DNA from 3 places in the Pseudomonas sp. JE3303 genome. Region 3 is predicted to be linked to each of the others. Evidence: predicted binding sites of a transcription regulator. Region 3 holds the regulator's gene; each other region holds the start of a gene.
The links. Region 3 encodes FliA, which starts transcription of late flagellar genes. Its sites were predicted from a motif close to CTAAAGTTTNNNNNNNNNNNGCCGNTAA; they were not measured.
Positions count from the first base shown of each region.

Region 1: a site for FliA is predicted at 4,464-4,491, ahead of AC0ZZU_RS13290 (methyl-accepting chemotaxis protein). Genes of this name have one in related genera too.
Region 2: a site for FliA is predicted at 4,243-4,270, ahead of AC0ZZU_RS19355 (methyl-accepting chemotaxis protein). Genes of this name have one in related genera too.

Region 1 is NZ_JBWGIF010000008.1:157,314-163,754, reverse strand. Features, by position in the region: gene dsbG (thiol:disulfide interchange protein DsbG) at 1-296, shown strand, start outside; gene rlmM (23S rRNA (cytidine(2498)-2'-O)-methyltransferase RlmM) at 340-1,398, opposite strand; gene acnA (aconitate hydratase AcnA) at 1,654-4,395, shown strand; gene AC0ZZU_RS13290 (methyl-accepting chemotaxis protein) at 4,522-6,087, shown strand; gene AC0ZZU_RS13285 (pseudouridine synthase) at 6,107-6,441, opposite strand, start outside.
Region 2 is NZ_JBWGIF010000013.1:208,268-214,708, forward strand. Features, by position in the region: gene AC0ZZU_RS19330 (NCS2 family permease) at 1-654, shown strand, start outside; gene trmA (tRNA (uridine(54)-C5)-methyltransferase TrmA) at 651-1,736, shown strand; gene pcaG (protocatechuate 3,4-dioxygenase subunit alpha) at 1,800-2,405, opposite strand; gene pcaH (protocatechuate 3,4-dioxygenase subunit beta) at 2,417-3,136, opposite strand; gene ypfJ (KPN_02809 family neutral zinc metallopeptidase) at 3,338-4,216, shown strand; gene AC0ZZU_RS19355 (methyl-accepting chemotaxis protein) at 4,357-6,276, shown strand; gene ggt (gamma-glutamyltransferase) at 6,319-6,441, opposite strand, start outside.
Region 3 is NZ_JBWGIF010000014.1:78,701-85,141, forward strand. Features, by position in the region: gene flhA (flagellar biosynthesis protein FlhA) at 1-378, shown strand, start outside; gene flhF (flagellar biosynthesis protein FlhF) at 390-1,694, shown strand; gene fleN (flagellar synthesis regulator FleN) at 1,809-2,642, shown strand; gene fliA (RNA polymerase sigma factor FliA) at 2,639-3,379, shown strand; gene AC0ZZU_RS19830 (chemotaxis response regulator CheY) at 3,481-3,855, shown strand; gene AC0ZZU_RS19835 (protein phosphatase CheZ) at 3,874-4,662, shown strand; gene AC0ZZU_RS19840 (chemotaxis protein CheA) at 4,675-6,441, shown strand, end outside.

The DNA.
Region 1 (6,441 bases), on a different contig from region 3:
TGGTGGGGATAATCCGCGAGGACAGCCCTGGCAAGTCGGCAGCCCTGCTGGCGAGCAAGGACCCGGCCCAAGCACTTCATGCCCATGAGCAGGCAGGCAAGGCCAGCACGCTGACGGCACTCAAGCAGATACCCGAAGCAGTCCAGGCCCGGCTCGACGGCAACCTTGCGCTGATGGAACAGCTAGGGTTGGCAGCGACCCCGGCGATTTTCTATCAGGACGAGAATGGTCGGCTGCAAAGCCAGCAAGGCGCGCCCCGGCCAGAGATACTCGGGAAGATCATGGGGAAACAGTAGAACTCTGGAGCCGCCGCCTGCCACGGTGGCTCCAGTGCAGCCGCTATTTCAGATCCAGCCGCCGCAGGTGGCACGTGACCTCTTCGCGGTCGTGATACAGCTGCTTGCAAGCAATCGAAACCTTGACCTTGCGCGCCTTGAATCCTTCCTCGATACGGTCCAGCAACCGCCGGACCTCCGCATAGCGCTGCTTCATCGGCAGCTTGAGGTTGACCACCGCCTCACGGCACAAGCCCTCCCCCAGCCAGGTTTCGAGCAACGCCGCGCTGCGCGCCGGCTTCTCGACGATATCGCAGACCATCCAGTCCACCGTCTGCCGCGGGCGCCAGGTAAACCCGTCCGCCATCAGGTGCTGGACCAGGCCGGTGTCCATCAGGCTCTCGGCCATCGGCCCATTATCGATCGCGGTCACCAACATGCCGCGGCGCACCAGCTGATAGGTCCAGCCACCGGGAGCCGCGCCGAGGTCGACGCCGGTCATGTCGCCGGACAGACGATCTTCCCACTGGTCACGCGGGATAAACTGATGCCAGGCCTCCTCCAGCTTGAGCGTCGAGCGGCTGGGGGCTTCGCGGGGGAACTTGAGCCGGGGGATACCCATGGGCCACAGTGCTGAGTTGCCTGCTTCTGCAACGCCGACGAAGACCCGGCGACCGCTGATGAAGGTCAGCAGCAGGCGTGGGCCCGGGCCGCCGTCGACCAGCCGGCGGGCCTTCTCGAGCGCCTTGCGCAGCGGCACTTCGAACTTGCGGCAGAAGGTCGATAGCTCCTTGCCGTCGTTTGTGTCGACCACTTCCAGCCACAGGCTCGAGCACACCGGCAGATCGGCGAGATGAGCGAGCAGTACGCTGATACGGTCGGTTTCAGGCAGTTCGATGAAGCTGCCACGGGCCCACTGGCGCGGGAAGATCAACTGGGAGAAGCGCAGTTCACGCATCAGCCGTTCGGCGCCAGCGGCCTCGTTGCAGACGAATTCGGCGCAGGCGCTGTGCGGCTTGCCCTTGGCGTAACCGGCAACGCCCAGGCGAGCAGCGTGCTCGCTGATCTCGGCGCAGACTTCGCCCTCGAAGCCGGGCCGACAATGCATGAACAGGGTATTCATTTCTCACTCCACGACGGTTGGCGCGGATTCCGCCAACCTTGACCCGGTGCACAGGCATGCACCGGCAAAGCGGCAGATGATAAAGGAAGATCGGAACCTGCGACACGCCCCGCCGGTCCAGTATTGGGTTGGGGCCGGCAAAGCCGGTCTAACCTGACCATTTCAGCCAGGTCCGTGCCGTGCGGACCTCCACAGAGGCGGTGATACCGGCAACACCCAGAAAATTGTCGGCCACCGGCGCAGAAGGAGTTGGCAATGCCCTCGCTCGATAGCCTGAACACCCTCAAGACCCTGACCATCGCTGGCCGGCCGTATCATTACTTCAGCCTGGCAGAGGCTGCCCGTCAGCTCGGCGACCTGCAGAAGCTGCCCATGTCGCTCAAGGTCCTGCTGGAAAACCTGTTGCGCTGGGAGGATGGCAAGACCGTCACCGGCGACGACCTGCGCGCGCTCGCCGAATGGCTCAAGGCGCGCCGCTCCGATCGTGAGATCCAGTACCGCCCCGCCCGGGTGTTGATGCAGGACTTCACCGGCGTCCCGGCGGTAGTCGACCTGGCGGCGATGCGCGCGGCCATGGCCAAGGCCGGTGGCGACCCGCAGCGCATCAATCCGCTGTCGCCGGTCGACCTGGTGATCGACCACTCGGTGATGGTCGACCGCTATGCCAGCCAGCAGGCATTCGCCGCCAACGTTGACATCGAGATGCAACGTAACGGCGAGCGCTACGCCTTCCTGCGCTGGGGCCAGAGCGCCTTCGACAATTTCCGCGTGGTGCCGCCGGGCACCGGCATCTGCCATCAGGTCAACCTGGAATATCTGGGCCGCACCGTGTGGACACGTGAGGAGGATGGCCGCACCTATGCCTTCCCCGACACGCTGGTGGGCACCGACTCTCACACCACCATGATCAACGGGCTCGGCGTGCTGGGCTGGGGAGTAGGCGGCATCGAGGCGGAAGCGGCCATGCTTGGCCAGCCGGTGTCGATGCTCATCCCCGAAGTGATCGGCTTCAAGCTGACCGGCAAGCTGCGCGAAGGCATCACCGCCACCGACCTGGTGCTGACAGTGACGCAGATGCTGCGCAAGAAGGGTGTGGTCGGCAAGTTCGTCGAGTTCTACGGCGATGGCCTGGCCCAATTGCCGCTCGCGGACCGCGCTACCCTCGCCAACATGGCACCGGAATACGGCGCGACCTGCGGGTTCTTCCCGGTCGACGAGGTGACCCTGGAGTACCTGCGCCTTTCGGGGCGCCCGGATGAAACGGTGCAATTGGTCGAGGCCTATTGCAAGGAGCAGGGTCTGTGGCGCCTGCCCGGCCAGGAACCGGTGTTCAGCGATTCGCTGGGCCTGGACATGGGCGAAGTGGTCGCCAGCCTGGCGGGGCCGAAGCGGCCCCAGGACAGGGTCGCGCTGCCCGATGTGGGGAAGGCCTTCGACGGTTTCATGGGCCTCCAGCCCAAGCCGCAGAGCAAGGAAGTCGGCCGCCTGGAAAGCGAGGGCGGTGGCGGCGTGGCAGTCGGCAATGCCGACCAGGCCGGAGAAGTCAGCTTCGAGCATGGCGGCAAGCATCACTCGCTGCACGACGGCGCCGTGGTCATTGCCGCGATCACCTCCTGCACCAACACCTCCAACCCGAGCGTGATGATGGCGGCAGGCCTGGTAGCGAAGAAGGCCGTGGAAAAAGGGCTGCAGCGCAAGCCATGGGTCAAGAGTTCGCTGGCTCCTGGCTCCAAGGTGGTGACCGACTACTATGCGGCCGCCGGTCTCACCCCCTATCTGGACCAACTGGGCTTCGACCTGGTCGGCTATGGCTGCACCACCTGCATTGGCAACTCGGGGCCGCTGGACGACGCCATCGAGAAGGCCATCAGCAGCGCCGACCTCACCGTGGCCTCGGTGCTCTCGGGCAACCGCAATTTCGAAGGCCGGGTACACCCGCTGGTGAAAACCAACTGGCTGGCATCGCCGCCCCTGGTAGTGGCCTATGCCCTGGCCGGCAGCGTGCGCATCGACCTCTCCAGCGAGCCCCTGGGCACGGGCACCGATGGCGAGCCGGTCTACCTGCGTGACATCTGGCCAAGCCAGCAGGAAATCGCCGACGCCGTGGCGCGCGTCGACACGACGATGTTTCACAAGGAATACGCCGAGGTCTTCGCCGGTGATGAGCAATGGCAAGCGATCGAAGTGCCGCAAGCCGCGACCTATGTCTGGCAGGACGATTCCACCTACATCCAGCATCCGCCCTTCTTTGACGCCATTGGAGGCCCACCGCCGAGTATCGGCGACGTCGACCAGGCGCATATCCTGGCGCTGCTTGGTGATTCCGTGACCACCGACCACATTTCCCCGGCAGGCAACATCAAGGCCGACAGCCCGGCGGGCCGCTACCTGCGCGACAAGGGCGTCGAGCCCCGCGACTTCAACTCCTATGGCTCGCGCCGGGGCAACCATGAAGTAATGATGCGCGGCACGTTCGCCAACATCCGCATTCGCAACGAGATGCTTGGCGGCGAAGAGGGCGGCAATACCGTGCACGTGCCCAGCGGCGAAAAACTGGCAATCTATGATGCCGCCATGCGCTACCAGGCAGAAGGCACGCCATTGGTGGTGATCGCCGGCCAGGAATACGGCACCGGTTCCAGCCGCGACTGGGCCGCCAAGGGCACCAACCTGCTGGGGGTCAAGGCGGTTCTCGCCGAGAGCTTCGAGCGCATCCACCGCTCCAACCTGGTCGGCATGGGGGTCCTGCCCCTGCAGTTCACGTCCGGACAGAACCGCAAGAGCCTGGCCCTGACCGGCAAGGAGCGCGTCGACATACTCGGCCTGAGCGATGCGCACATCCGGCCCGGGATGAGCCTGCCCCTGCGTATCACTCGCGAAGATGGCCAGCAGGAGCAGATAGAGGTGCTCTGCCGCATCGATACGCTCAATGAAGTCGAGTACTTCAAGGCCGGTGGGATCCTGCATTATGTACTGCGGCAGTTGATAGCTGCCTGACCCTCCCGCCCTCCCGCTGCAGGGGCGGCTTGATGCCGCCCCTGCCCAGTAGTCCGCACAAATATTCCCTCAATAAAAACAAGGTTGTGCCGATACCTCTGGAAAGACCTGCGGATTGAACTACAGATGCGTAACAACCAACCGATTACTCAGCGCGAACGGACTTTCCCTGCCCAACAGCGGTTGATTTCCACCACCAACTCCAAGGGTGTGATCACCTATTGCAACGATGACTTTGTCGATATCAGCGGCTTCACGCGGGATGAGCTGATCCATGCGCCGCATAACCTGGTGCGTCACCCGGATGTACCGTCCGCGGTGTTCGAGCATATGTGGAGCACCTTGAAACAGGGCCAGCCCTGGATGGGCGTGGTCAAGAACCGCTGCAAGTCGGGCGATCACTACTGGGTAAACGCGTACGTCACGCCTGTGTTCGAAAACAACCAGGTCGCAGGCTTTGAATCGGTGCGGATCAAACCCACCGCCGAACAGATCCGCCGCGCCGAAGCGCTGTACCAGCGTTTGAACCAGGGCAAGCCTGCGGTGCCGCGCCGTGATCGGTGGCTGCCGGTACTGCAGGACTGGCTGCCGTTCATCCTGGTCAGCCAGATCGGTTTCGTGATCGGCAACTGGATTGGCCATTCCTGGGGCTTTGCCTTGGCCGCGGCGCTGTCCGTACCGCTCGGCCTGCTGGGCCTTGGCTGGCAGCAGCGCGGTCTCAAGCGCCTGCTGCGCCTGGCCGACCAGACTACCTCCGACCCGCTTATCGCGCAGATGTATACCGACAGCCGGGGCGTGCAGGCTCGCCTGGAAATGGCCATGCTCAGCCAGGACGCACGCATGAAGACCTGCCTGACTCGCTTGCAGGACAGCGCCGAGCACCTCAACGCGCAGGCTCGCCAGTCCGATACCCTTGCCCACAACAGCTCGACGGGCCTTGAGCGCCAGCGGGTCGAAACCGAGCAGGTCGCCGCAGCGGTCAACCAGATGGCCGCCACCACCCAGGAGGTGGCCAGCCATGTACAGCGCACCGCCGATGCCACGCAGCAGGCCAATCGGTTGACCAGCCAGGGCCGTGAAATCGCCGGTGAAACCCGCGCGGCCATACAGCGCCTGTCAGCGGCCGTGGGCGAAACGGGTCAGACCGTGACCCAGCTGGCCCGTGACAGTGATGAAATCGGCGGGGTGGTCGATGTGATCAAAGGCATCGCTGACCAGACAAACCTGCTGGCTCTGAACGCCGCCATCGAGGCCGCGCGTGCTGGCGAAATGGGACGCGGCTTTGCCGTGGTCGCCGATGAAGTCCGTCAGCTGGCCCAGCGCACGGCTGAGTCCACTGGTCAGATCCATGGCCTGATCGCCAAACTGCAGCAGACCGCCAGCAACGCCGTGCAGACCATGGAAGCCGGGCATCGCCAAGCCGAGGAAGGCGTGGCGCGGGTAATGGAAGCGGACCAGGCACTGGCCGGGATCAGCGATGCGGTTGCCAATATCACCGACATGACGACCCAGATCGCCGCTGCCACCGAGGAACAGACGGCCGTGGCGGATGAGATCAGCCGCAATATCACGACCATTGCCGAGCTGGCCGATCATACGTCCGAGCAGGCCCAGCATTCGGCGCAGCTCAGTGAAGAACTGACGCGTACAGCGACCAGCCAGTATTCGCTGGTGGAGCGGTTCAACCGGTAGCCACGCGGCTACCTTCCACCTACCACTCCAGGCTCAACCTGCTCTCGAAGCAGCGCTCATCGCCGGTCAGCGGATCCTTGAACCTGAGGCTCTTCGCCAGCAGCTTGAGCGGCCTGGAGTAGTCATCTTCGACCTTGCGCAGCTCGGGGTAGAACGGGTCGTTGCAGATCCCGGCACCCAGGGCGCTCATGTGGACGCGCAATTGATGGGTCTTGCCCGTCACCGGCGACAGACCATAGCGCCACCACTCGCCGTTGCGCTCGAGCACCTCGGCCACGGTCTCGCTGTTGGCGATGCCAGGCACTTCCTGCATGCGGAAGAAGGGCTCGCCGTGGACCAGCCTGCTCTTGTGCA
Region 2 (6,441 bases), on a different contig from region 3:
GGCGTGGTGTCGATGCCGCCGTCGCTGGCGCCGACCTTCCTGCAGCTGGACATCATGGGCGCGCTCGACGTGGGCCTGGTCAGCGTGATCTTCGCCTTCCTGTTCGTCGACCTGTTCGACAACTCCGGCACCCTGATCGGCGTCGCCAAGCGCGCCGGCCTGATGGGCAAGGACGGACACATGCCGAAGATGGGCCGCGCCCTGATCGCGGACAGTACCGCCGCCATGGCGGGTTCGTTGCTCGGCACTTCGACCACTACCAGCTACATCGAATCGGCGGCGGGCGTAAGCGCCGGTGGCCGGACGGGCCTGACCGCCATCGTGGTGGCGGCACTGTTCCTGCTGGCCTTGTTCTTTGCCCCGCTGGCCGGCAGCGTGCCTGCCTTCGCCACGGCGCCGGCGCTGCTGTTCGTCGCCGTGCTGATGGCCTCGGGCCTGGCGGAAATAAACTGGGACGACGTCACCGAAGCCGCACCCGTGGTAGTGACTGCCCTGGCCATGCCGCTGACCTATTCGATCGCCAACGGCATCGCTTTCGGATTCATCGCCTGGACTGCCATCAAGCTGCTCTCCGGTCGCTACCGTGACCTGAATCCTGCGCTGGTGATCCTGTCCATTCTCTTTGTCATCAAGCTGGGCTGGTTCAACGCATGAGTGCTGTCTTCGACCCTTCGAGCTATTCCGAGCAACTGGCCGCCAAGGTCGAGCGCCTGCGCGGCCTGCTGGCGCCTTTCGATGCGCCGGAGCCTGCCGTGTTCGACTCGCCTCGCGAACATTACCGGCTGCGCGCCGAGTTTCGCCTGTGGCGCGAAAACGAGCAACGCCACTACGCGATGTTCGCCCCAGGGGACAAGTACACGCCGATCCTGATCGACGACTTCCCTATCGCCAGCCTGCAGATCAACGACCTGATGCCACGCCTGAAGGCCGCCTGGCAAGCCAGCCACGCGCTGAGCTTCAAGTTGTTCCAGGTAGAGTTCCTGACCACCCTCGCGGGCGACGCGATGATCACCCTCTGCTACCACCGTCCGCTGGACGAGGCATGGGAAGCCGAAGCACAGCAGTTGTCCGCCGAGTTGGGCGTGAGCATCATCGGCCGCTCGAAGGGCAAGCGCGTGGTGATAGGCCGCGACTACGCCGTCGAATCGCTCGATGTTGCCGGGCGTACATTCCGCTATCGCCAGCCAGAGGGTGCTTTCACCCAGCCCAACGGCACGGTGAACGAGAAGATGCTTGGCTGGGCCTACGAGGCGCTGGGCGAGCGCGATGACGACCTGCTGGAGTTGTACTGCGGCAATGGCAACTTCACCCTGCCCCTCGCGACCCGAGTGCGCAAGGTGCTGGCCACCGAGATCAGCAAGACCTCGGTGAATGCCGCGCTGCACAACCTGGATGACAACGGCGTCGACAACGTGCGCCTGGTGCGCCTGTCGGCCGAAGAGTTGACCGAGGCCCTCAACGAGGTGCGGCCTTTCCGCCGCCTGGAAGGGATCGACCTCAAAAGCTACGACTTCGGCAGCGTGTTCGTCGACCCGCCCCGTGCCGGGATGGACCCGGACACCTGCGAGCTGACCCGCCGCTTCGAGCGCATCCTGTACATCTCCTGCAACCCGGAGACGCTGGCGGCCAACATTGCCCAGCTGCAGGACACGCACCGGGTTGAGCGGTGCGCGGTGTTTGATCAGTTCCCATATACGCACCATATGGAAAGCGGAGTGCTGCTGGTCCGGCGGTAACCCATTCACCGCGCCGCTGCTATTCGCTGGCAAGTCAGCAGATCGCAGTGGCGCGGTCTTGCATCAGAAATCGAAGAACACCGTCTCCCCCTCCCCCTGGATCCGGATATCGAACCGGTACGCCGTCTTCCCTTCCACCTCGCACCGCCGTGCAACCAATGTCTCGCGCCGCTGCGGCTGCTCGATCAGATTCAACACCGGGCACCTTGCGTTGGCCTCGGCCTCGTCTTCGAAGTACAGCCGCGTGTGCAAGTGGATATTGATCCCCCGGGCAAACAGGCTGACGTTGATATGCGGTGCCATCGGCATGCCTGCGGCATTGGTCACCACGCCTGGCTTGACCGTGTGCAGCGCCCACTCGCCCGCATCGAAGGTGGTGGCCGTGCGGCCAAAGCTGTTGAAGTCGTTCTCGGGGTTGTAGTCGTCGACGTACTGGCCTGCAGCATCGGCCTGCCAGAACTCCAGAAACGAATCACGCACCAGGTGGCCGTTTCCGTCATAGACATGGCCGATCAGCACGATGTGCTCGCCAGCCGCGTCACGCTGGGCCAGGCGGTTCCAGATCTCGCGGTCGCGGGGTGGATTGCCCGCCGCTTCAAGGGCCAGGCCGATGTGCACATAGGGGCCAGCGGTCTGCGAAGGGGTTTCGGGCAGCAGTTCGATAGGCATGACGGGCCTCCTCAGCAGTTTTCGAAGTGGGTCTGGCGCTGGCCGCGCAGGACGATATCAAAGCGGTAGGCCAGGCAATCCATCGGGTTGGCGTTGCTCATGTCGAGCTTGGCGATCAGTTGCTGCACCGCCTCAGGGTTGGCGATGGACTTGACGATCGGGCACATGGGGATGAGCGGGTCGCCTTCGAAATACAGCTGGGTGATCAGGCGGGTTGCAATCGACGGGCCGCTGACCGAGACGTGGATATGCGCCGGACGCCAGTCGTTAGGACCGTTGCGCCATGGGTAAGGGCCGGGCTTGATGGTGCGGAAGCTGTAATAGCCCTGGCTGTCCGTGAGGGTGCGGCCTACACCGCCGAAATTGGGGTCAAGCGGGGCCAGGTAGCGGTCGTTCTTGTGGCGGTAGCGGCCACCGGCGTTGGCTTGCCACATTTCCACCAGGGTGTTGGGCACAGGCTTGCCGAACTGGTCGCACACGCGTCCGGCAACGATGATGCGCTCGCCGATCGGCAGGCCACCATTGTTGAAGTTGAGAAGCAGGTCGTTGTCGTGGGGGCCGAAGCCCAGGTGCGAGAAGTTGGGGCCGGTGCTCTCACTGATCGACTGGGGAATGCTGACCAGTGCCTGGCGCGGGGAGCGCATCGTCGAGGTCTTGTAGTCAGGGGTCAAGGCCTTGGGGTGCCAGTTGCGATCGCGGATCACAAAGCGGCTGGTGTCCTGGGCAGGCATTCCGGTTTCCTCTCTCTTGGAATTATCGGGTCGCCTGTGCGTGGCAGGCGAGCGTGCAGTTTCGGACAAGTAGCGGGAGCTGAATACTGAAAACCGCTGTCGCATGCATAACCAAACGGTTATGTCGCCTGTACCCGCCTCCCGTGGGTGCCATGGCTGGACTAATCTTTGTTCCATATTTCCTGATGCGGGAGAGCATCCATGCAATGGCGAAAAGGCAGGCGTAGCGACAATGTGGTCGATGCCCGTGGGGAGGGCGGTGGCGGCATGCGCTTCGGCGGCGGCAAGGGCTTGGGCATCGGTGCCATCCTGCTGATCGTCGGGATCGGCTGGATTACCGGACAGGACCCCTTGCAGATTCTTGGCCAGCTTACCGGGCAGATGCAACAGCAGGGTGCGACCTCCGGCCCCAGCGGCCAGGCGCCACCGGCCAACGATGAGCAGGCCGAGTTCGTTGCGTCGGTGCTGGGCGACACCGAGGACACCTGGAAGGCGCTGTTCGCCCAGGGCGGCCGCCAGTACCGCGATCCGACCCTGGTGCTGTTCAGCGGTCAGGTGAATTCAGCCTGCGGCTTTGCCTCCTCGGCCGTAGGCCCGTTCTACTGCCCTGCCGACCAGAAGGTCTACCTGGACATGACCTTCTTCCGCGAGATGGAACAACGCTTCTCCGCCGCAGGCGACTTCGCCCAGGCCTACGTGATTGCCCATGAGATCGGCCACCATGTGCAGACGCTGCTCGGCGTCTCGAAGCAGGTGGAGGCTGCCCGCCAACGAGGCCAGCGCATGGAGGGCACCAACGGTTTGCTGGTACGCCAGGAGCTGCAGGCCGACTGCCTGGCCGGCGTCTGGGCTTTCCAGGCGCAGAAACGCCTGAACTGGCTGGAACCGGGTGACGTGGAAGAAGCCCTCAACGCCGCCAATGCCATTGGCGATGACCGCTTGCAGCAACAAGGCCAGGGGCGCGTCGTACCGGATTCCTTTACCCACGGCACTTCCGCGCAGCGGGTGAAATGGTTCAAGACCGGCTTTGCTACAGGAGAGGTGACCGATTGCGATACGTTCAGCGCCCGGGGCCTGTAACAGAAGGCAATTAAGCAAAAAAAGCGTTTCAGCTTCCGCGATACCCGCCGATAACCCATGCACGAAATCAGCGGGCTCTCAAGAAAGACAACGTCCGCCAGATCAAGATCAAGTGAGCGAACAATTTCTGGAGAGCGTGCATGAACAGCTGGTTTGCCAACATCAGCGTCAACCTCAAACTGGGACTGGGCTTCGGCCTGGTGCTCGTGCTGACCGGGCTGCTGGCCCTGACGGGCTGGAACAGCCTGGGCAGCCTCATCAACCGCAGCAACTGGATGGGCGACATCGGTCAGCTCAACAATGACCTGACCAACATGCGCATCACGCGCCTGCAGTACATGCTGACCAACGGCGACGACGCTGCGGCGGCTGCCGTCAAGGTCAAGCTCGACACCTTCGGCGCGCAACAGCAGAAGTTGCTTGCCAGCTTCACCAGCCCCGAGAACGTCAAGCTGCTGCGCGAGCTGGGCGATGTGATCGGCCAGTACCAGGTCTCCCTGGAAAAGATGCGTGCTGGGTACAAAAGCCGCCAGGCGGTTCGAGACAACATGATGCAGATCGCGAACCGCGCCGACCAGGCACTCGATGCCCTTGGCCGGAGCGTGCTCGATCAGCCTGAAAGCGATGCGGTCCGTCTGCAGCAGTACCAGGTGATCAGCACCGCGAAGCAACAGCTGAGCCAGGCCCGTCTCGAAATCCGCAGTTATATCGCCGACGCCAGCGCCAGCGCAGAGCAGGCCGCACTCACCCAGCTGGAAACCGCCTTGGTGGGTATCGACGTCCTCAAGCAGCAATTGCCCAATGAAGCCGCCCGTGTACAGCAGTTCGAGAATGAAATGGTGGCCTTGCGCGATTCCCTGCGCCAGTTCCGCGATGCCCTTGCGGTCATTGCCGAAGCTCGCCAGGAAATGACCGTTGAAGGCGCGGCCATCGTCAAGATCAGCGACCAGCTGTACAAGATCCAGCTCGACCGCCGGGACAGCGAAAGCGCCGAGGCCCGTACGCTGCAGATCATCGCCACCTTGCTGGCCTTGCTGTTCGGCGTATTGGCTGCCGTCCTGATCACCCGCCAGATTACCCGCCCACTGCGCGAAACCCTGGAAGTCGTGGAAAAGATCGCCGCCGGCGACCTGACCCATGACGTGCGCGTCACTCGCCGCGACGAACTGGGCGTGCTGCAACAAGGCATCGCACGCATGGGCACTACCCTGCGCGACCTGATCTCCGGTATTCGCGATGGCGTTACCCAGATCGCCAGCGCCGCCGAAGAGCTGTCGGCGGTTACCGAGCAGACCAGCGCCGGGGTCAACAGCCAGAAGGTCGAAACTGACCAGGTCGCTACTGCCATGCACGAAATGGCCATGACCGTGCAGGAAGTCGCGCGCAACGCCGAGCAGGCCTCGCAGGCCGCGACCGAAGCCGATGGCCAGGCGCGTACCGGCGACCGAGTCGTGGGCGAAGCGATCAGCCAGATCGAACGCCTGGCGCAGGAGGTCAAACGCTCCACCGAAGCCATGGAGCTGCTGCAGCAGGAAAGCCAGAAGATCGGTAGCGTCATGGACGTGATCAAGTCAGTGGCCGAGCAGACCAACCTGCTGGCGCTCAATGCCGCCATCGAGGCGGCCCGTGCCGGCGAGGCCGGGCGCGGCTTCGCGGTGGTGGCTGATGAAGTGCGCGGGCTGGCCCAGCGCACGCAGAAGTCCACCGAAGAAATCGAAGAGCTGGTCGCCAGCCTGCAGAACGGCACCCAGCAGGTGGCCAATGTGATGCTGGGCAGCCGCACCCTGACCGACAGCAGCGTCGAGCTCACCCGCAAGGCCGGTGCCTCGCTGGAAAGCATCACGCGCACGGTGTCGAACATCCAGTCGATGAACCAGCAGATCGCCGCAGCCGCGGAACAGCAGAGTGCCGTTGCCGAGGAGATCACCCGAAGCATCCTGAATGTGCGCGATGTGTCGGAACAGACCTCCGCGGCGAGTGAAGAGACAGCCGCCTCCAGCGTCGAACTGGCGCGGCTTGGAAATCAGCTACAGACCATGGTCAGCCATTTCCGCGTCTGACCGCTGAATCCTGGGGCCGTTTCGCGGCCCCAGTCCCTTCTCTTACCTGACCACCATCCCGACCCCACGCCCGCGCGGATCCGACGCGGTCTCCAGCGCCGTGCCCTTCACCCGGATCGCCTGGATGTCGCCCATCTCCCAGCCTTGGTCCTCCAGGGTGTAGCC
Region 3 (6,441 bases):
GCCATGGTACGTGTCGGATTGAGCCGCGCCATCGTGCAAAGCATTGTCGGCATTGAGTCGGAGCTCCCTGTGATCACCTTGGAACCAAGGTTGGAACAGATCTTGCTAAATAGTCTGCAGAGGGCTGGGCAGGGTCAGGAAGATGGTGTTCTTCTTGAGCCGAGCATGGCCGAAAAGCTTCAGCGTTCGCTGATCGAGGCTTCCCAGCGTCAGGAGATGCAAGGGCAGCCGGCGATCCTCCTGGTCGCAGGACCGATCAGGGCGATGCTGTCGCGATTTGGCCGCCTGGCTGTACCGAACTTGCATGTTTTGGCGTATCAGGAAATACCTGACAACAAGCAAGTGACCATCGTCGCCACTGTGGGCCCCAACGGCTGAGGTAGTGCACCATGCAAGTTAAGCGTTTCTTCGCCGCCGATATGCGCCAGGCCATGAAGTTGGTCCGCGATGAGCTTGGCTCCGATGCCGCCATCATCGGCAACCGACGCATTGCCGGCGGTGTCGAACTGACGGCGGCGCTGGACTACACGCCGTCCGCGCTGGCCCCACGGGTCCCCAATGCCGAGCTTGAAGACGAGCTGCGCAAGACCCAGTCGCGCATCGCCACCGCCCAGGCCGAACTGTCCGGGCGCAGCGAGAACGAAGAGGGCAACCGCCAGCTGTTCGCCGGCCAGTCGCTGACGGCTTCCGAGCCGCTCATCGAACCGCACGTGGACGCTCCGGCCGCGCCTGTCGCGCCAGCGCCGGTCGACCCGCGCCTGTTCGATGCCATGCGTTCGGAGCTGTCGGGCCTGCGCGAGCTGCTCGAAGTGCAGCTCGGTTCGCTGGCCTGGGGCCAGCTGCAGGGCAACCAGCCGCAGCAGGCCAATGTCTGGCGCCGCCTGCAGCGCATCGGGCTGTCCGGCCCGATTGCCCGCGAGTTGCTTGACCAGACTGCCGGTATCAGCGAGCCGCGCCAGATGTGGCGCATGCTGCTGGCCCACCTGGCGCGCAAGATCGATGTACCTGAAGTCGAGCCGATCGAGGAGGGCGGGGTGATTGCCCTGGTCGGTCCGGCCGGCATGGGCAAGACCACTACCCTGGCCAAGCTGGCCGCTCGCTATGTGCTCAAGTACGGCGCGCAGAACCTGGCGCTGGTGAGCATGGACAGCTACCGCATTGGTGCCCAGGAGCAACTCAAGACCCTCGGCCGGATTCTCGGTGTGTCGGTGACCCACGTCGACCCGGGGCAATCCCTGGCCCAGACGCTGGAGCCGCTGCTGCGCAAGCGCGTGGTGCTGATCGATACCGCTGGCCTGCAGGCCAGCGACCCGGCCCTGCGCATGCAACTCGAAACCCTGGCGGGTCGTGGCATTGCGTCGCGCAATTACCTGGTACTGGCAACCACCAGCCAGAAGCAGGTGCTGACCGCCGCCTACCACAGCTACAAGCGCTGTGGCCTGGCCGGTTGCATCCTGACCAAACTCGATGAAACAGGCAGCCTCGGCGAAGTGCTGAGCCTGGTCATCAGTCATGAACTTCCCGTGGCCTACCTGACCGACGGACCACGGATTCCTGACGATCTTCACCTGCCACGCCGTCACCAGCTGGTGAGCCGCGCGGTCAGTGTGCAGATGCAGGAGGAGCCCAGCGAGGAGGCCATGGCCGACATGTTCGCTGATCTCTACCACAACCCAGGCAGGCGAGCAGGTTGAGGGTCATAATATTGCAAACAACCTACATCAAGGGGTTGCCCGGCAAGTGCCTGGCATTCACAGCGCAATCCCTCATGTGGCCCGGGTTCAAGCGAGACAAGGTAATAAGACAACATGGGTAGCATGCATCCCGTACAGGTGATTGCCGTAACCGGTGGTAAAGGTGGCGTCGGCAAGACAAACGTGTCAGTGAACCTCTCGCTGGCGCTGGCTGAGCTTGGCCGTCGGGTCATGCTGCTGGACGCAGACCTGGGGCTGGCCAACGTCGACGTGTTGCTGGGCCTTACGCCCAAGCGCACGCTGGCCGATGTGATCGAGGGTCGCTGCGAGCTGCGCGACGTGCTCCTGGTGGGGCCGGGTGGCGTGCGCATCGTGCCCGCCGCCTCGGGCACCCAGAGCATGGTGCATCTGGCGCCGGCGCAGCACGCAGGCCTTATCCAGGCCTTCAGCGAGATTGGCGACAACCTCGATGTGCTGGTGATCGACACCGCGGCCGGTATCGGCGACTCGGTGGTCAGTTTCGTGCGCGCCGCCCAGGAAGTGCTGCTGGTGGTCTGCGACGAGCCGACCTCCATCACCGACGCCTATGCGCTGATCAAGTTGCTGAACCGTGACTATGGGATGAATCGTTTCAGAGTGCTCGCCAACATGGCTCAAAGCCCTCAGGAGGGACGCAACCTGTTCGCCAAGCTGACCAAGGTCACCGACCGCTTCCTCGACGTAGCACTGCAATACGTCGGCGCCGTGCCATACGACGAGTGCGTGCGCAAGGCGGTACAGAAGCAGCGGGCCGTGTACGAGGCCTTCCCTCGGTCCAAATGCGCACTGGCGTTCAAGGCCATCGCGCAGAAGGTCGACAGCTGGCCATTGCCCGCCAACCCGCGCGGTCATCTGGAATTTTTCGTCGAGCGCCTGGTGCAACCCACCAGCGCAGGACCGGTGTTATGAACGCGAGCGGTTTCAAGATGTATCCCAAAGCTTCGCGCGACGCCCAGTACGAGCTGGTCGAACGCTACGCGCCTCTGGTCAAGCGGATCGCCTATCACCTGCTGGCACGCTTGCCTGCGAGTGTGCAGGTCGAGGATCTGATCCAGGCCGGCATGATCGGCCTCCTGGAAGTGGCCAACAAATACGACGCCAGCAAGGGCGCCAGTTTCGAGACCTATGCCGGTATCCGCATTCGAGGGGCCATGCTCGACGAGGTGCGCAAGGGCGACTGGGCACCGCGTTCGGTGCACCGCAACACGCGCATGGTCAGCGACGCGATCCGCGCCGTTGAATCAAAAACCGGCCGTGACGCTAAAGATCACGAAGTTGCGGCCGAACTCCAGTTGGGTCTCGATGATTACTACGCGATTCTCAACGATACGTTGGGCAGCCGCCTGTTCAGCTTTGACGACCTTTTGCAGGACGGCGAGCACGAAGGCCTGCACGAGGACGGCGCCAGCGCCCAGGTCGAGCCCTCGCGTGACCTGGAAGACGAGCGCTTCCAGGCGGCCCTGGCCGATGCCATCGCCAACCTGCCAGAGCGTGAGCGCCTGGTGCTGGCGCTGTACTACGACGAAGAGCTGAACCTCAAGGAAATCGGTGAGGTGCTTGGGGTCAGCGAGTCGCGTGTCAGCCAGTTGCACAGCCAGTGCGCAGCGCGTCTGCGCAGCCGCCTCGGGGAATGGCGGGCGCGTTGAACCGACTGTTCACAGTGTTTTTTTGTGGTGCCGAATTGATTGAGCACGCGCTCAGCGCTGAGCGCGTTTAAGACTGCTTGGAGGTCTAATTGAACAAAGACATGAAAATCCTCATCGTTGACGACTTCTCGACGATGCGGCGGATCATCAAGAACCTGTTGCGTGACCTGGGCTTCACCAATACCCAGGAAGCCGACGACGGCACCACCGCGCTGCCGATGCTTGAGAGCAGTCATTTCGACTTTCTCGTGACTGACTGGAACATGCCCGGCATGTCCGGTATCGACCTGCTGCGCAAGGTGCGCGCCGATGAGCGCCTCAAGCACCTGCCGGTACTGATGGTCACGGCCGAAGCCAAGCGCGACCAGATCATCGAAGCGGCGCAGGCCGGCGTCAACGGCTACGTGGTCAAGCCTTTCACCGCGCAAGTACTCAAAGAAAAGATCGAAAAGATCTTCGAACGCGTCAACGGCTGAGTCACGTCAGGGGGCGTCATGGAGTCAACACAATCGTCTTTGGGGGAGTTTGAATCGACCCTGAAGAAACACGCCCAGGAACTGGTCGAGAGCCTTGAACGGGGGCGCTTCGGCGAGGCGGTGCAGCTGATTCATCAGCTCAACCAGACCCGCGACCGTGGCCTGTACCAGGAAGTCGGCAAGCTCACCCGCGAGCTGCACAGTGCGATCGTCAGTTTCCAGATCGACCCGCGCATGCCGCAGGCCGAGGAAATGTCGCAGATCACCGATGCCACCGAGCGCCTGTCCTACGTGGTCAGGCTCACCGAGGGCGCGGCCAACCGGACCATGGACCTGGTGGAGGACAGCACGCCGGTGTTGAACTCGCTGGCGTCCGAGGCCCAGTCACTGAGCGTCGACTGGCAGCGCTTCATGCGCCGCGAGGTCGCGGCGCCGGAGTTTCGTGAGCTGGCCAAGCGCGTCGACAGTTTCCTGACGCGCAGCGAGGAGGGCAACCGCAAGGTCGCCGGGCATCTCAACGACATTCTGCTGGCCCAGGACTACCAAGACCTGACCGGCCAGGTGATCAAACGGGTGACGCAACTGGTCACCGATGTGGAAAGCAACCTGCTCAAGCTCGTGCTGATGGCCAGTCAGGTCGACCGGTTTGCCGGTATCGAACATGACCATGAGCAGCTGCGTGCTGAAAAAGATCAAGAAATACATCCGACTCGGGGTGAAGGTCCGCAGATTCATGCCGATAAGCGTGAAGACGTTGTGTCCGGTCAGGACGATGTCGACGATCTGCTGTCCAGCCTTGGTTTTTAGGGAGCACCTTTGATGAGTTTCGGCGCCGATGAAGAAATCCTTCAGGATTTCCTGGTAGAAGCCGGCGAGATCCTTGAGCAACTGTCCGAGCAATTGGTCGAGCTGGAAAGCCGGCCCGATGATGCCGACCTGCTCAATGCGATCTTTCGCGGTTTTCACACTGTAAAAGGGGGCGCCGGCTTCCTCCAGCTCAATGAGCTGGTGGAGTGCTGCCATATCGCCGAGAACGTGTTCGACATCCTGCGCAAGGGCGAGCGGCGCGTGGACGCGGAACTGATGGACGTGGTCCTGGAAGCTCTGGACACGGTCAACAGCATGTTTGGCCAGGTTCGCGAACGCAGCCCCGTCACACCGGCCACGCCTGAGCTGCTGGATGCCTTGGCGCGCCTTGCCGAGCCCGGCGCAGCCGCACCTGTGGTAGCGGCGCCGGTCATCGAGGCGCCCGCCGCCAGCGATGACATCACCGACACCGAGTTCGAGCAATTGCTCGACTCGCTCGATGCAATCAAGGCTCAGGCCCAGGCTGCCGAGCAGCTGCAAGGCGAGGTGCCTGGCGCCACCGCGGGTGACGAGATCACCGATGCCGAGTTCGAGTCGCTGCTCGACCAGCTGCACGGCAAGGGCCAGTTCGTGCCCGATGTCGTCAGCCCTGTCGTCGAGAAGACGCCCGCCGCGGCGCCTGTCGGGGACGAGATCACCGATGACGAGTTCGAGGCACTGCTCGACCAGTTGCACGGCAAGGGCACCTTTGCCGCCGATGCGCTGCCCGCAGCCAGCACCGCGCCTGCCGCTCCGGCCACCGGCAACCAAGCGCCCGCCGAGCACATCAGCGAGCACGAATTCGAAGCCTTGCTCGATGAGCTGCATGGCAAGGGCAAGTTTTCCGACAGCGCCGTGGCGAACGCCGCGCCTGCTCCTGCCGCCAAGCCACAGGCCGCCGCGCCAGCCAGGCCAGCCCCTGTCGCCAAGCCTGGGATACCGGCCCGTGCCGGTGCGCCTGGCGCCGAAAAGCCTGCGGTCAGCGAAGCGGAAACCACGGTGCGCGTCGATACCGCGCGCCTGGACGAAATCATGAACATGGTCGGCGAACTGGTGCTGGTGCGTAACCGCCTGGTGCGCCTGGGCCTGAACAGCGGCGACGAGGCCATGTCCAAGGCCGTGTCGAACCTGGACGTCGTCACCGCCGACCTGCAGACCGCGGTCATGAAGACGCGCATGCAGCCGATCAAGAAGGTCTTCGGGCGCTTCCCGCGGCTGGTCCGGGACTTGGCCCGCCAGCTCAGGAAAGAGATCAACCTGGAGCTGGTCGGCGAAGAGACCGACCTGGACAAGAACCTCGTCGAGGCCCTGGCCGACCCGCTGGTCCACCTGGTGCGCAACGCCGTGGACCATGGCATCGAATCCCCTGAAGAGCGCGAGGCCGAAGGCAAGGCGCGTGGCGGCAAGGTGGTGCTGTCGGCCGAGCAGGAGGGTGACCATATCCTGCTGTCGATCTCCGATGACGGCAAGGGCATGGACCCCAACGTGCTGCGTGCCAAGGCCGTGGAAAAGGGCCTGATGGACAAGGACGCCGCCGAGCGACTGAGCGAGTCGGACTGCTACAACCTGATCTTCGCCCCGGGTTTCTCGACCAAGACCGAGATCTCGGACGTGTCGGGCCGCGGTGTGGGCATGGACGTGGTCAAGACCAAGATCTCCCAGCTCAACGGCTCGATCAACATCTTCTCGGCCAAGGGCCAGGGTTCGAAGATCGTCATCAAGGTGCCATTGACCCTGGCG